DNA from 2 places in the Paenibacillus sp. ACRSA genome. Region 1 is predicted to be linked to the other one. Evidence: predicted binding sites of a transcription regulator. Region 1 holds the regulator's gene; the other holds the start of a gene.
The links. The regulator NrdR, encoded in region 1, represses ribonucleotide reductase genes. The targets are predictions, from matches to a motif close to AACACNATATATNGTGTT.

Region 1 (8,020 bases):
TTTCACGAGCCCATTTGATGGCATTGGATACATCTTTCGTTTGTTGGGCAAATACGAAAACTTTAGGTTTCCTGTCAGTATGAGGGTCCCAATTTTTGCGTGCCGCCTCATATCCTGAATCTCCTTTATAAATGACCCGTCCAGTAAGCTTTGTTGATGATTTCAATATACGCCACTCCCCATTAACCTATTGTTAGTTGCCACTCCGCTAGCACCCTATACTGTATGAAGGACATTCGCGGAGGGAATGGGCAATTGCAATGATTACGGGCATAAGAGTATTATTTTCTTCCCTTTACATACAAAAAAGAATCTTCCTATGAGCTAATTGTAACTCTAGGAAAATTCCTTATAAGATGAGATTTCATGACTAGCGATCTCGATAGGTATATTGTTTATTCGTCGACCGGATCAATCTTAACGAGCTTGCGCGGCTCTTGTTCCTTCTCACCATACCAGACTAAGACATCAGCTAATTTATCCAAGATGCGAATAAAACTAGCTTGATCCGTCGCTGAAATATTATCGGCATATTCAAAAATCTCATCGAAACAAAGCTTGCGTACAAACTTCGTGTACTCGGCATACACTTCACGGCCCTTAGTCGAAGGTTTCACATAGATGTCTTTGCGATTGCCACTTAAATGATATTTTTCAAGCAACCCTTTCTCCTTCAAGTTCTTCACATTCTTCGAGAAGGTGCTACGACTAACACCCAGACGTAACGCCATTTCTGACATTTTCTCCTCTTTATCCTCCGCTTCAAGGATATATTCCAAGGTTTGAATCTGCGAAGCAGAGAACATGATATCTGTACCATAACTTCGCTGCAACTTATAGGTGTTAGAATATGCATTACCATATTTGATAATCTTCTCAACGAGTGCTCGATGGTCGCCCATCCATTCCAATTTCATGGGTAATCCCTTTCATTTTCGAATTCTCTCTCTACATGTACTGAAATTAGATATGTTTTTCAATCCAGGTTATCGCTTCTTCAATAACTTCATCACGACTAGGCTCGTTAAAGATCTCATGCATGAGGTTGGCGTAAATTTTCAACGTTTTATCGGTCGAAGCAATATCTCCGTAAAAGTCACGCGAATCCTGTTCACTCACCAGTCCGTCATTCGCCCCATGCAGTACAAGTACCGGATCAACAAATTGCTTCGCATGTTCTTTCAGCCACGCTACTCCATACCCTAAGCTATTGAATAAGTCTACAGAAATTTGCTTCTCAACAAGCGGGTCATTATTGTATGCGGATACAACCTCCGGATCACTACATACACCACTTCCAAGCTCATTCGGAAAATACGTGCCAAGTGGAAGATCCAGCGGCAGCTCTCCGGCAACCTTCGTATTGTAACGCGTGAGTGCTCCTGAAAGTATAATGCCTTTTACCTTGCCAGGGTATTTCGTTCCAAACGCAGAGGTTGCAAAGCCGCCCATGCTATGTCCAATGACAAATAGAGGGGTATCGCCGCTCTCTTGCAATGCTTCTTCAACAATGACATTAACATCATCAATAATATGATGAAAATCACTATAGAACGTGCGCTGTCCTTCTGATCTGGCATGACCCCGGTGGTCAAACCGATAAACACTAACCCCACGTTTATTCAGTTGTTCGGTTACATAATCATAGCGCCCAGCGTGCTCGCATAATCCATGTACGATAACGACCGCTGCCCTCGCTTCGCTAACTACGTCTTTACTGAAATAAAGCTGAGTTCCATCAAATGACTTGATCGTTGTCTCAATCGTGCTCATATTCATCCCATCCTTCTGGTTACACTCAAACACTACATGGAAGATAAATAGATACAATCCTTAGCATAGGAGTGCCTATAATTTGTTTTTCTGATGCACATCAGTTTTTGATTTCATATTCATTACAAATAATATTGTTTCTTGTAGAAACAATATATCATTCGCGTTTACCTTTGTCTACGTATAATTAAAGCGCTTACAACGAAGTTATAATAAATATATTTCGTTCAAGTTACGGTGCTCAATGTAAACTCTTCAAACGGATTCTTTTAGCCTGTCTTGGCAGAAATATATTTAAACTAAAAAAACACCATCACATGATGTGACGGTGCTCTTATGGCGGAGCTCAGGAATGAGTTCTGAATTAAGTTTGACGTAGAACTTCTTATCTCATCGCTGGCGGCGATGCGCTCTATCATTGTGGGATGTTTCTCCTATACAACCAAACTTTCAAAAATTCCACGTTCGTGCTAACTGCGGTTCTTAATTCCCCAATCACATAGCTGTTCCAACACAGGCAACAATGTCTTAGCCTTGTCCGTGAGGCTATACTCAACTTTAGGCGGCACTTGAGGGTACTCCTTCCGCTGAACCATCCCATCGGCCTCCAACTCCTTGAGCTGGGAGCTTAGCGTCTTAAACGTGATTCCCCCAAGCTGCCTTTTCATTTCATTGAAGCGAACCGTTTGTTTTTCCGCTAAGAGATAGAGGATAATCATTTTCCACTTCCCTCCGATTACAGACATTGTATAACCAAACGGTGTATCTGCAATATTTGTATCTCCGCCGTTCAAATCGGATATTCCCATAATTTCACACTATCCTTTCAGATAGTACCTATCTTTAAAGTGCGTACTATCCTATTCTATGTCCCAAGTTTATACTTAGCCTTACTTTGAAGTAAAGGAGAGAATCATATGAATGCAGTTCAAACGTATAATCACAATCTCTGGGATCACGGTATATCACAAGGATATAGTGTGAACGGTACCCTCTACATCTCGGGGCAATTTTCCCATAATGCAGCAGGTGAATTCGTTGGTGCTGGTAACATTGAAACCCAGACGCGGCAAACTCTAGATAATCTAGATCACGTGTTATCCCAATTCGGCATTACGAAAAACAATCTCGCTTATGTTGAGGTATACCTAACCAACGCACAGGAACATGGAGGACAAGTTATTGAGCTTTTTAAAGAGTACCTAGGGGAACACCATCGGCCTGCGGGTAGCCTTATTGGTGTTACCTACCTAGCTTTCCCCGAACAATTAGTCGAGATCAGAGCAGTAGCACATACGGAATAACGCTATGATAAGCGGTTGACCATCTCTCTTTATAAAAAATGAGAAGCGGTGAATCTCAGCATATAGCTGGGAATCCCGCTTCTCATAACAATTAGTACAGTCTGATCGAAAAACTGCCACAATTAAAAGAGCGACTTAGTGCACATACTCCCGCTCAATTCGGACTAACTTGCTACTCTCTTCAAAATCAACGGACAGACCCAACTGTTCAGAAACAAATCGCAGTGGCACAAAGGTTACACCCCGAACGACTGTTGGAGCTACTGAAACTGTCGTTTCTACACCATTAACTCTAACTTGCTGGCTCCCCGTTTTCAAAACAATCTCCTTCTTATCATCTGAGATCCGAATGACGCGATCTGCTGGATCCCACTCGACATTGAGTCCCAATGACTCGCTTACAAGCCTTAATGGAACGAGCGTGCTTCCTTTTTCAATATAAGGACGATTGTTTTCATCGAAATAATTCGTTCCCGTACGTGTCTCATATGACCATACTTTCTCAACAGAAAACTGCAGGTTCCATTTCTCTGTCTCGCCCGGATAGAAGTGCTGGGATAAATCATAAAAGTCTACGGTATAGGAAAGTTCAGCAGCCTGTCCACCCACTGAACGCAAGCCAGTAATGTCAACTTGGTATTTCCCTGTATACTGCTGTACATCGTCCAAACGGAAAATGATTGCATTAGACACCCCGAACCCACTCAATTCCACATTGAGGTAGAGATCCTTGTTTAGATCATTATTTGTACTGTCTAACGTCCATTTTTTCTGGCTTTGTACATCAGTTACTTGTACCTTTACATTCTGCAAAGAAGGCTTCTCATACTTGTCGGGATTCAAAGTCACAGACCATGGGTGAGAACCGCCGAATAATTGCTGCGGGAAATCTGCTGCCGGCCATGCGATGTAATCATAATTCACTGCCTCTGTACGAGACTTATCGAACACCTGCATAGAACCATATTCACCAGCTAGACCAAAACCTACCTTCTGCAAGGAAGGATTAAGCACCCAACGACGATGTCCTACGCGATCTGCATTCCTGCCTATATCTGGCATATAACCTTTAAGTACATTGCTGCTTAGATTTTCCCTCCCGCTTGACAGGTTGCTGCTTTTGGTGGATTGATAGCCTTTGTTATAAAAATCATCCGTCATATCCGCTGGCTTCTCTGGGTAGTGAGATAGCTTATCGGTAGCTGCCAGTAAGACCGCACCATGCTGTGCCAACTCATTCAATTCGTTATCCAACTGCACATCACTTGGCAACCCAGCCAAGGCACGAACCAGATTCGTAGCTAACAAGGCTTGTTCAAGCATCGTCTGATTCACTTTTCCGATCTCATAGGGTGCTTTAAAGGAAGGTTCGGTATCATAAGTCTTTAATTCAGTGTTCATGTCTTGCAATTGATTCCATGTTCGCTTGACTTCATCCCGTTCTGGAAAATGAAGTCCCGCTGCTGATGTCAGATTAGGCGTGAGCATGAATATCACAACCCACATCATCATCACAGCAGCGCATCGCAATACATTTCGTTTCATCTCTGTTATTCCCCATTCTCTTAGTAGCTATTGTTACAAAAGTCTTTGATCTAAAAAATGAATGTCCCTCTAGCTTTAACTATGTATCTCTCCGCAAGATGTTCCTAAAGAAAAGCTCACTCCTTTACTATCATATTTAGTTGCTTCTGTGATATAAACTTATAAACCTTCCATCATCATATCAGAACCCTTATATGGGTTCTACTACATTTATTCAAGCTGACTGTCCTTGTCATGAAGCGCGGCACCGAGTGCTGGGAGCTGCACGCGGGTGTGAAAGTAGAGGCTTCCTTTAGTGATAGAAGCGTCACCTTTTAATTTTTTCGTGTGCACTGAATTTCTTGCATCTGAAAACTGCACTTTAACAAGGCAAAAACCCGCCAAACACTAGACAGTCCTTGTGTTTGGCGGGTTCTCTTTAGTTATGGAGCCTAGGGGGATCGAACCCCTGACCTCATCGCTGCCAGCGATGCGCTCTCCCAGCTGAGCTAAGGCCCCAGGATATACAATGATAACTTGTCCACCAATGCAATATTGCGTAGGCGACCCCTTTATCATATTCAATACCTGTTTTACTGTCAATATCTTTTTCTATTCGCTCAACACAGCCCAAAGGATCTGGAGAAGAACAATCTTCCTACCTGGAACACAATCATGATGACGTATCGTAACCCCAGCTTGCTCTTCTCCCTTTGCCCCAGGAATCTAATCCTCCAGGTCTTCTTTGGACAGCAATGATTTCAATTCTTTCATGAACATATTGATATCTTTGAATTGACGGTACACCGAAGCAAAGCGAACATATGCCACTTCATCCACGGGAAAGAGCTGTTCCATCAATAATTCGCCAATCTGGCGACTTTCCACTTCCGCATCAGCGGTATTACGCAAAGACTTCTCTACTTCAGAAACCATCATCTCAAGTGTCTCCACCGAGACTGGACGTTTCTCACATGCGCGAATAAGTCCGCGGAGTATTTTATCCCGACTGAACTCTTCTCGGCTTCCATCTTTCTTAATAACAATCAGCGGTGTTTCTTCCACCATCTCAAATGTGGTAAATCGGCGGCTACATTGCTCGCATTCCCGACGGCGACGAATGGATTTTGCTTCATTGGCCGGACGGGAATCAAGCACCTTGGTGCCCATAAAAGCACAATAAGGACATTTCATTTTTTGGTCACTTCCCATGTTTGACTTTTTTCCATAAGTTCCCTGTAAGCATTTTGTAATGAAAATGGTATCTACGACACATAATACTTTTACCAACCGCGAGGAGGTGAACAGCAATGGCACAAAGCAACGGTAACTCCAACAACTTGGTGGTAACTAAAGCTTCCGCAGCCCTGGAACAACTGAAATACGAAGTTGCTCAAGAACTCGGAATCAGCATCCCACAAGACGGATACCAAGGTAACATGACTTCTTACGAGAACGGTTCGATCGGTGGATACATCACGAAGCGTCTGGTAACAATTGCAGAACAGCAATTGGCAGGTCAATACCAATAATATCTGCATCGTAATACGGTATTATAGAGGAGCATGGGGCGACCGGTGAACAACCGGTCTGCTCTGTGCTTCTACTATTATAACCGACTCTTGTACCGTGCATGAGAACCATACATTTTCACACACTTACCTGCATCTAGCTACAGCATCACACGATATATCCGAACTAGAACGTATTATAGATCTTAACATATTGATTATAATAATAAATGACGCGTTGTACATAGTGCCGGGTTTCCCCAAAAGGAATGTCCTTGACTGTATCAAATGACCCATCCCACACTCCATCTCGGAGCCAGCTACTTACCTTACCTGGTCCCGCATTATACGCAGCAATCATGACCGCCTCATTGCCATCAAACTGATCGGACAAGTTCTTCAGATACCAAGTACCAAGCTGAATGTTCCTCTCAGGTTTATGCTTCAGTTCTTCTAATGACGTACCCGGAATTTTGGCCTGCTCCATAATCCAATTGGCCGTATCCGGCATGAGTTGCATAAGTCCAATGGCACCACGCTTAGATTCCAAGCTTGTTTTGAAATTAGTCTCTACCTTAATAATTGAGGCAATTAGAAACGGGTCTACTTCATAGCTATAAGATTGTGCCCGAATCTCTTCCTTATAATGAATCGGGTAGAACCAAGCCATCCAGTTCGTATTCAAGAACAGCACTAGAACGAAGGAAACAAACATCAACAGCAGTACCCGCTTCTTACGTAGCCATTTCATATTAATCCCTTACCTTGCAGGAAAGAGATGACTTGCTGCTCTGTATCGTGCCATGCTCCACTGTTATCAATAACGATATCAGCAAGCTGCTTTTTCTGCTCGATATCCATCTGAGCCGCAATCCGGGCGTCAGCCTGTTCACCAGTCAACTCATCTCGGCTCATCAATCGTTCCCTCTGTATCGCTCTAGGTACGTATACAACGATGACTTCATCGAACCCTTTTTCCAGACCAGACTCATACAACAAAGGAATATCCGATACCACAAGCTTATCCGGGTTTGCCTGCTCATATGCAGCCGCTCGTTCTCTCATCTCTCGGCGAATTGCCGGATGGGTAATAGCCTCAAGCGCTTTACGTTCCTCTGGATGCTGGAAAACAATACTACCTAGCTTCTTCCGATCCAATGTCCCATCTTCATGAAGAATGGCTTGTCCGAACCGCTGAACAGCGGCAGCCAAAACAGGATGCCCGGGCATCATGACCTCCCGGGCAATAACGTCTGCATCAATGAGCAGCGCTCCTTTACTGGCAAGAAGGGCGGAAACACTGCTCTTTCCTGTGGCGATCCCGCCGGTTAAGCCAATATTCATCATTTCACCTCACAACAGCTTCATTATTCCCATAAACATTAATAACAGTGCTGGCAACACGGACAATCGACGCATCCATTGCAGCGCAGCAAAACGAAGTCCAACCTTCATCCCGAGTGACAGAAATGCTCCACTGAACAACGCAATGACAAGTGCTGTCCATAACGTTGGAAATCCGAGTAGTGCAGCTCCAAGCCCTGCACCGAATGCATCCAGTGATAGAGCAATACCCAGCCACATCGCTTCTTGAGTCGAGATGCTTCCCGAATTGTCCATGTCTGCCTTGGAGGGACTTCGGAGTATTTGAATGACGACACCTAATTTTCGAAGTTCTAAGGTGAAGACCATCCGCTCCACAGATCCACCTGAAGCTGATTGCTCCAGTTCCAATGCGAGAACCTGGTTTTTCCCTTTGGAAGTTACCTCTTGCTCCGTTAAGGCTATTGTTCCGTTGGCTCTACTCTCTACATGCTCGCTTGCCGAAGTTTCCACTGTACCTTCATCCGTTTCCGCTCTTTCCTTACTCTGCTTGCGTATAAGCTGGAATAGTGACCATCCACCAAT
Region 2 (8,020 bases), on a different contig from region 1:
TCCAGCAGAGGATGGGTTGTAACCTCATGCATGATTTCTTGCTGCTTTTCCTTCGTAAACGGCTCACCTGAGCGAAAGCTCCATGAGTCTGGGCTGAAACAGCCTGGACAAGCATGGCGACAGCCACTGATGAACAACACTGCACGTAAGCCGGGGCCTTCATTGACAGATTCAGGGATGTAGCCGTGCAGGTTCACTTATGCTTCACCCGATCTCGAACTTCAGCTTGTTTGGCACCGTTGAATCGTACCTTGTAATCCCCGGTGAGATAACCGGTAACCCGGCGTAGACGTTGGAAATGCACATTGTTCTCGTGAATGCCACAGTTCGGGCAGCTCTCCCCAATGACACCTTCATAGCCGCAAGATGGGCAGCGATCAATGGGGTGATTGATGGAGAAGTAGCCAATATCTTGTGCCAATGCATATTGCACAATTCGCTGGAAAGCCTTCGTGTTGGCCCGCACATTCCCATCAAGCTCAACATAGGAGATTGCTCCGGCGTTACATAGCGTATGGAAAGGTGCCTCAAGTTCAATCTTGCGGTAGGCAGGTAGGTTGTAATATACAGGCACATGGAACGAATTCGTGTAATACTCACGGTCATTAACACCTGCAATCGAACCGAATCGCTTACGGTCAATCGTTGTGAATTTACCAGATAGACCTTCGGCAGGTGTAGCGAACAGTGTAATGTTCAAGTTATGTAATTCACTCATTCGGTCGCAGAATTCGCGCATCGTACGAATGACATTTACTGCTTCTTGATGAATATGAGGATCTTGACCATGGTGTCGTCCATATAGAGCAGTCATACATTCCGCAAGACCGATGAAACCAATGGATAACGTACCATGTTTCAAGAGATCAGCCACCGGTTCATCGGGATCTAATTGTTTACCACCTTCCCATACACCCTCACGCATCATAAAATCAGAGGCTTTAGCTGGCTGCGCCTTCTGAATCTGATATCGATGAAGCAGACCTGAAGCTGCTTGCTCCATAACCGATTGAAGTGCAGCATAAAAGCCTGTCCGATCGGCTACAGCGCGTGTTCCCTGACAGATGCCGAACCGAATACCTAGTTTAACCAAGTTGATCGTATTGAAAGACAGATTACCTTTTCCGCTCTGACGGTTACGTCCGAACCGGTCTGCCAGTGTACGTGTACGGCATCCCATCGTAGCAATAATGGTGTCCGGATCATCTGGCTGATAGAACGGCAGATTGAACGAAGCATCCACATTAACAAAATTAGGGTACATGCGGCGCGAAGAACAGGTGACGGCAAGCTGAAATAGATCATAGTTGGGCTCTCCAGAAGCCTGATTAACCCCTTGTTTACACTGGAAAATATGCTGTGGGAATACAGGTGTCTCCCCGTTCCCTAGACCACGGATGGTAGCTTCTAGCAACGAGCGAGATACGAGTCGTCCTTCGGCTGATGTGCAGATTCCGTAATTAAGTGATGTGAACGGAATTTGTCCTCCAGCACGGCTGCTCATAGTATTAAGGTTATGGATCAATGATTCAGCAGCTTGTTCGGTCTCTAGGATTGTCTCATCCATGGCAAAATCATAGGCACGTGGGCATTGCTCCTGTGCTTCAGCACTATCCAGATACAGTTGCTCATCCGGAATGTAAGCATGCTCTCCAAAGAGGCGTTGCCCTTTACGATAATGCTTCCGGAAGGAGCGCCGCACATAAGGTGCAAGATCCCAATCTATTTTATTAGCAGATACACCGCCGTATTGACTATTCTGTTGAGATTGAAAAATAATAGCTACCAATGCCATCGCTGACATGATCGTCTGGGGAGTACGGACTGAGCCGTTACCCGTATTGAAGCCAGAGGCGAGCAATCGGTCAAATGGAATGAAGATACAGTTGGTTGTGCCGAGTCCATACTGATCAAGGTCATGAACATAGAGGTCTCCATGCTCCACAGCTTGCGCAAGACCTTCGGGCAGGACATGGCGAACAGCATGCCATTTAGCTGTCTCTGAACCGAGCCGGCTCATTTTTCCGCTAAATGAATCTCCATTCAGGTTGGCATTCTCCCTTAACGTATCCGCATCTTCAGCCCCAATAATCCGTCTGCCAAGGTCAGATAGTAGGTCATTTGCTGGTGGAGAGGCACATTCAAGCATATTCATTTAAGGTTCCTCCTATAATGAGAGTATATATTGGCTAAGCCTGATTAAATACTACATGTAGTTTTTCATTATCCATTTATAAACTATATATGGATTTTTGGGTGTGATAATGATCACATCATAATCATGGCTAAACAGGAGATATGTCTGCAGAATGTGGATAAAGGTTTCCAAAGTTGAATTCGAAGAGTATAATTTCTTTTTATGCTACACCGCGTCAAAACATCTCGCTCACGGACATAAAATCTAGGATTAATGGTAGATGATCATCGGCCATTCCTAGCGTGAAGATCCAGCGAAACAGGAGCTTCCTAGAATGAGCAGCGATCCTGAAATCGCCTGTGTGATTCTTCTGAATGTCCGTGGTGTTAAAACATATATGTACAGGTTGTGACAACTGGTTCAGGAGTTTTTTTTACCCTCATATATCTTTTTGGATTGATTCTAATTTGAAGCGCAGCTTAGACAAGAGGGGTGAGTCATGGGAACCACAGGTGTTGCAAGAGGCTTTTATGAAAATATACAGGAAGCTGCGACCCACATCGTGGACGTATTAAGTGGGATTCTGCAGGTAAATACCATCTTCGTTGCCAGCAATGATGGCATGACGAATGTGATTCTTGAGGCATTTAACCGTCATGAGCAGTTGGTCACTAAAGGTAGCGAGCTTCCATTTGAGACATCCTACTGTAGTTTGGTTTTGCAAGATAAAAGCAGTGAGCTAACCATTAAAGATACGGCGCAGCATCCATTAACACGTTTTATGGATGTGACGGATGGTTTGGGGAGTCGATTCTTCATCGGAGTCCCTATTTTGCGGCGATCGGGTGATGCGTTTGGTACCATCTGCCTAATGGACAACCCGGATTACCAACTAAGTGAAACGGATATGAAAACACTGAAAGCGATGGCTGTTTTTCTCGGATACGTCATTGATCTCGAAGATAGCCTGTTGATGCAGGAACAGAAGCTGAATGATACGGAACAGCTAAAGGCTCAGTTGCAAGCAGAGAAGGAACGAGCCGAGTCCGAGGCCATGACCAAAACGCAGATGCTTGCGTTAATGAGCCACGAAATTCGCAACCCATTGAACGGGATTCTGGGGTTAACAGATCTCATGCGAACGCCAGATATGCCCGAAGAGCATCTGGAGTATGTGAACATGATTGAGACAAGTGGCAATATATTATTATCCTTACTGAACAACATGATGAACTTCAACATCAATGATACAGGCAAAACGGTTGTACACGATGATCCATTTGATCTGGTGTCTACAATTGAGAATACGGTGTATCTTCATGTTGGACAGGCGATCAGCAAGGGTATTGAGGTTGGTTTGAACCTGGAGATGAATGTATCCCAAGTATTTGTAGGGGATGAGATCAAGATTGGGCAACTGCTGGCACATGTGCTGAAATACGCTATTGATTATACACGGACTGGTTCGGTGCTGATCACGGCCGTTGTGGATGAAGAGAGTACAGACAACCAAGCTGTACTCCTGTTGAATGTGAAGTATAGCGGCAAGATGCTGCCTGCGGACAAGATGCGACAGGTGCTTCATACTTCAGACGGGAGTATCAGCACACAGCGGATCGTTGGTACGAATCTGGGGTTAGCAGTGAGTCAGAATCTAGCGATTCTGATGAATGGAAGTATTCAGATCAACAGCTTGGGGGAAGACGAGACGGAATTCCAGATTAGGCTGCCACTGCTTAGACACTGGGAGCTACCTCAGCTTACCAGCATCCAGCAGCGATTGAAGGGAACGAAGGTATTACTTGCCAAAGACCCGGACATCTTGCAGGGTGTATCTTCCTTGATGCGAAGATGGAAGATGGATGTGCATATGACCTCAGGCTCAGCAGAGGCATATAGCTGGATGGAAGACGGCTTCAGCCCGGATGTAGCGGTAATTGATATGGGATTGGTCGAAGGTGGTGCGGTCGATTTTGTGCATAACCTGAAATCTCGTGCTCACGCACTGCCGATTATTGTACTCGTGCCCTATGGTATGCATATTAACCCCCAAGAGGCAGAAGTATTTGACGCCGTTCTAACGAAACCCGTGAGACAGGCTGATCTATTAAACGCGTTGAGCGTTATCTTGCATTAGAGGGTCATCTATAGGATCTGTAGCGCATCTGTTCATCAGGTGCGCTTATTTCTTTTTGGAGTCTGGTCAAAATGATTCGTTTAACGTGTACAGTTGCGTTACAATAGAAGGGAACGTCATCATAAATGATTTATACAAGGAGGATGTGCAATCAATGGAGTATCGCAGATTAGGTGGAAGCGGACTGAAAGTAAGCGAAATCAGCTTGGGTAGCTGGCTGACATACGGAGGATATGTGGAACGTGAAAATGCGGTGAAATCGATTGAAACCGCATTCGATGAAGGTATTAACTTTTTTGATACAGCTAACGTGTATGAGCGTGGCGCAGCAGAGGAGCTGCTTGGTCAGACGTTGAAAGCATACTCTCGTGATTCTTATGTTCTGGCAACAAAAGTATTTGGCAAAATGGGCGACGGCCCTAATGACCAGGGATTATCCCGCAAACATATTATGGAGCAATGCGACGCGAGCTTGAAGCGTCTTGGAGCCGATTATGTGGACATTTACTATTGCCATCGCTACCATACGGAAACACCGATTGAAGAGACACTACGCGCGTTAGATGATCTGGTACGTCAAGGTAAGGTGCTGTATGTGGGTGTTAGCCAATGGACAGCAGCTCAGATGGAGGCGGCGCTGGGTACAGCAGATCGTCTGTTATTGGATCACATCGTGGTGAACCAACCGGTATATAATATGTTTGATCGATACATCGAGAAGGAGATTATTCCACTAGGTGAACAAAAAGGCATTGGACAAGTTGTTTATTCTCCGCTTGCTCAAGGCTTATTGACCGGGAAATACACGTCAATATCGGATATTCCTGAGAATAGCCGTGCAGCCAAGCTCGGCTGGGACGAAGGCAAGATCAATGCAGATCGAATCGGTAAAGTTCGCCAACTGATCGAGGTGGCAGCCAAGCTAGATCTGAAGGTGGGTCAACTGGCACTTGCTTGGATTCTGCGTCAACAAAATGTATCTAGTGCACTTGTAGGCGCAAGTCGTCCAGAACAAGTGAAGGAGAACGTTGTAGCTTCTGGTGTGAAGTTGGATGCGTCCATTATTGAAGAGATTGAGCAAATTTTGGCTTAATATGAGGTGGCCTATCGGCGTCTGAACGATATGAAATGAAGAAAGGGATGCACTCTCAAACCGCCTAGATGGACGGATGAGAGGACATCCCTTTTAATCTTATACGTGATCGGAAGGTTACTCTGTCATCGGAGTGGTAAGTGTAAGATTCTTTAGTTCATTTTATATAACGAGACACTATAATCTATGTTGCACAGGGAGTGGCAGTGAGCGCTTCTTCATAACACATACCCGATTCCGTCCTGTATTTTTGGCCTCGTACAAGCCACGATCCGCCTGCTCGAAGAAGTCATCGTCATCTTTGTCGTCGCAGTTATCTGGAAACACGGCCACGCCGATCGAAACGGTTAGACGTGTTGTATTTCCGTCAGGAAGAGAAAAGAGATACCTCTCTACAGCTTTCCGTATCCGTTCCGCAACAGCCAGAGCTTGCTGCTGATCGCAATCGACCAGCAAAATAGCAAATTCCTCGCCCCCGTTACGGGAGACAATGTCCACAGGACGTGCATGTTCAATGAGAAGCCGCCCCAGTTGCTTCAGAACGGCATCACCCGAGGTGTGGCCGAAGGAGTCATTTACTCTTTTGAAGCGATCGATGTCAATCACCAGTAGGGACAATTTCTTCTGATGTTCTCTAGCATATTCCAGTTGGAATTTGAGTGACTTCTCAAATTGAAGCCGGTTATTCAAGCTCGTCAGATGATCGGTTGAAGCCCTTCGTTCCAACGTAAATAACAATTCATTCGACTTGTTAATAAATTCGGCAATAAAGTAAATAAAGATTCCGCCGATGAATGAGATGGTTAATTGTACAGGATATATTTTCATAAATTCATTAATGCTTGTTGTATTCATCAGTAGAATAATAAAAATTAATGCCATAGAAAATAAGTTCATCGTCAAGATTTTAGTTAATCTAGACCAAGGAGCATAAGAGAAATATACCCCAGCTAGACCGATGAGGACCATGACAAATGCTGCATCTATAGCAGAGGAGGATAGACCAAAGATCACTACACGCAGGATGGAGATTACGAGTCCTGAGATGAAGGAGGCCATTCCACCTAAATATACGGCGGCTGTTATGATCGCAAGATGTCTTAGATCTACGATTGTACTTTCATTAATACTGAAGGAATAATTCATTAATACTGTACCATATATACCGAACAGGATACCCCCGATCAGTTGCACACGTATGGATGGAAAGGGAACACGGATGCTATAGAATTTAGCGATAATTCCGGACACGTACATAAATGTGATCATGATACAAAGATTAACAAAAAAAGTGCTGAACAATGAGCATCCCCCTTTACACACATTGTTATATTTTATCTGAAAATGAAGCTAGTAGCGAACCAATTTATCCCAAATAGTGGATGTGAGTACTGGGAATTATAGAGAATTCGTTGAATTCTAGTGTAGCCACTGATGTTGACTTCATTATACATTAAGATTTATACTTAATCTAAATCAAAATGTTTCTGTGTGTCACAGTATTTATAGACTGTGTCCTTCTATAGAATGGGAATAAAGGAGAATTGCTTGTGAGAACTCTAAATCTGACTATACAACGACAGGCCGTGTATGATGTAGTTCGTCATTCAGAGGATCATCCTACAGCGGCAGACGTAATGAACCGTCTTGTAGAGCAAGGTTATAACCTTGCCTATGGTACGGTATATAATTCACTTCGCTATTTAACGGATAAAGAATTGATTCGGGAGCTTAAGCTCGGTGAGACGGCAAGTCGCTACGATGCCCGAATGGATGACCATCAACATATTATGTGTGAAGTTTGTGGTAAAGTGGACGAGGTTATGACGGAGGTCCCCGCACAATGGATGAAGCAGGTGGCTGAAGAAACCGGATATGCAATTGACCATGCCCATGTGGTCTTTGGAGGTGTCTGCGGGGAATGCAAAAACAAACGGATCAAGTAAAAATCAACCTGTCGGGTCGGCGTTTACCACTTCGGGTCAAGCCTGCTCTGATGGATCCAACTCCATTGGCAGAAGCTTGTCCGATTACAAGACGTGTTATTCTCATTAGCCCTATGCCAGGCCAGGTTCACGAACTGGTCAAAGCATTGACGGATAGTTGCTTTGATGTGCTGGTCTTCCATCGCTGGGAACCAGATTTGCATGAACGTCTTGATTTTGATCTTCTCGTCTATGACCTATCTGTTGCGGGGACAATTGATGCCTTCGCTGGAATCAGCAGTCGTTTGAATCGAGAAGCAGAATATACAACGCCTTGTTTGTACCTTGTAGGGGAGAAAATGATTGGCAATGCTAGCGGCCCGATGCTTCAGGAAGAGTTGTTGGTCTGGCCGGCACGGCCGCAGGAAGCTCTATACCGCGTGCAGCGGATGATTGGCAACAGCCCGGCTGTGCCGAAGCGTGGGTTTTTGCCTAAGGAAGGGCAACGGATCGGATTCAAAGATCTATGGCTGGATCGAGAGCGGATGAGCGTGCAGCGGGATGAGGATCGAATTCATCTCACCAAGACGGAATATGATCTTTTGCTTAAGCTGATCGATGCCAAGGGCGCAGTCATTTCCCGTGAAGAGATGCTTAGCGATATTTGGGAGACGGATTTCACAGGAGGAAGTAATGTCGTCGATGTGCATATCAAAAGCTTGCGCAAA

Region 2: MH215_RS15625 (anaerobic ribonucleoside triphosphate reductase) is a predicted target of NrdR. The motif match lies at 2,203-2,220, and genes of this name have one in related genera.

The regions. Positions count from the first base shown of each region.
Region 1 is NZ_JAKRNP010000002.1:963,805-971,824, forward strand. It holds gene MH215_RS09280 (FAD-binding oxidoreductase) at 1-166, opposite strand, end outside; gene MH215_RS09285 (MarR family winged helix-turn-helix transcriptional regulator) at 396-917, opposite strand; gene MH215_RS09290 (alpha/beta hydrolase) at 964-1,773, opposite strand; gene MH215_RS09295 (winged helix-turn-helix transcriptional regulator) at 2,244-2,582, opposite strand; gene MH215_RS09300 (RidA family protein) at 2,691-3,077, shown strand; gene MH215_RS09305 (stalk domain-containing protein) at 3,213-4,622, opposite strand; tRNA gene MH215_RS09310 (tRNA-Ala) at 5,048-5,120, opposite strand; gene nrdR (transcriptional regulator NrdR) at 5,328-5,795, opposite strand; gene MH215_RS09320 (alpha/beta-type small acid-soluble spore protein) at 5,912-6,133, shown strand; gene MH215_RS09325 (lytic transglycosylase domain-containing protein) at 6,300-6,863, opposite strand; gene coaE (dephospho-CoA kinase) at 6,860-7,456, opposite strand; gene MH215_RS09335 (manganese efflux pump) at 7,466-8,020, opposite strand, start outside.
Region 2 is NZ_JAKRNP010000004.1:489,393-497,412, forward strand. It holds gene nrdG (anaerobic ribonucleoside-triphosphate reductase activating protein) at 1-197, opposite strand, end outside; gene MH215_RS15625 (anaerobic ribonucleoside triphosphate reductase) at 194-2,155, opposite strand; gene MH215_RS15630 (hybrid sensor histidine kinase/response regulator) at 2,637-4,274, shown strand; gene MH215_RS15635 (aldo/keto reductase family protein) at 4,429-5,367, shown strand; gene MH215_RS15640 (GGDEF domain-containing protein) at 5,545-6,669, opposite strand; gene MH215_RS15645 (Fur family transcriptional regulator) at 6,918-7,313, shown strand; gene MH215_RS15650 (winged helix-turn-helix transcriptional regulator) at 7,289-8,020, shown strand, end outside.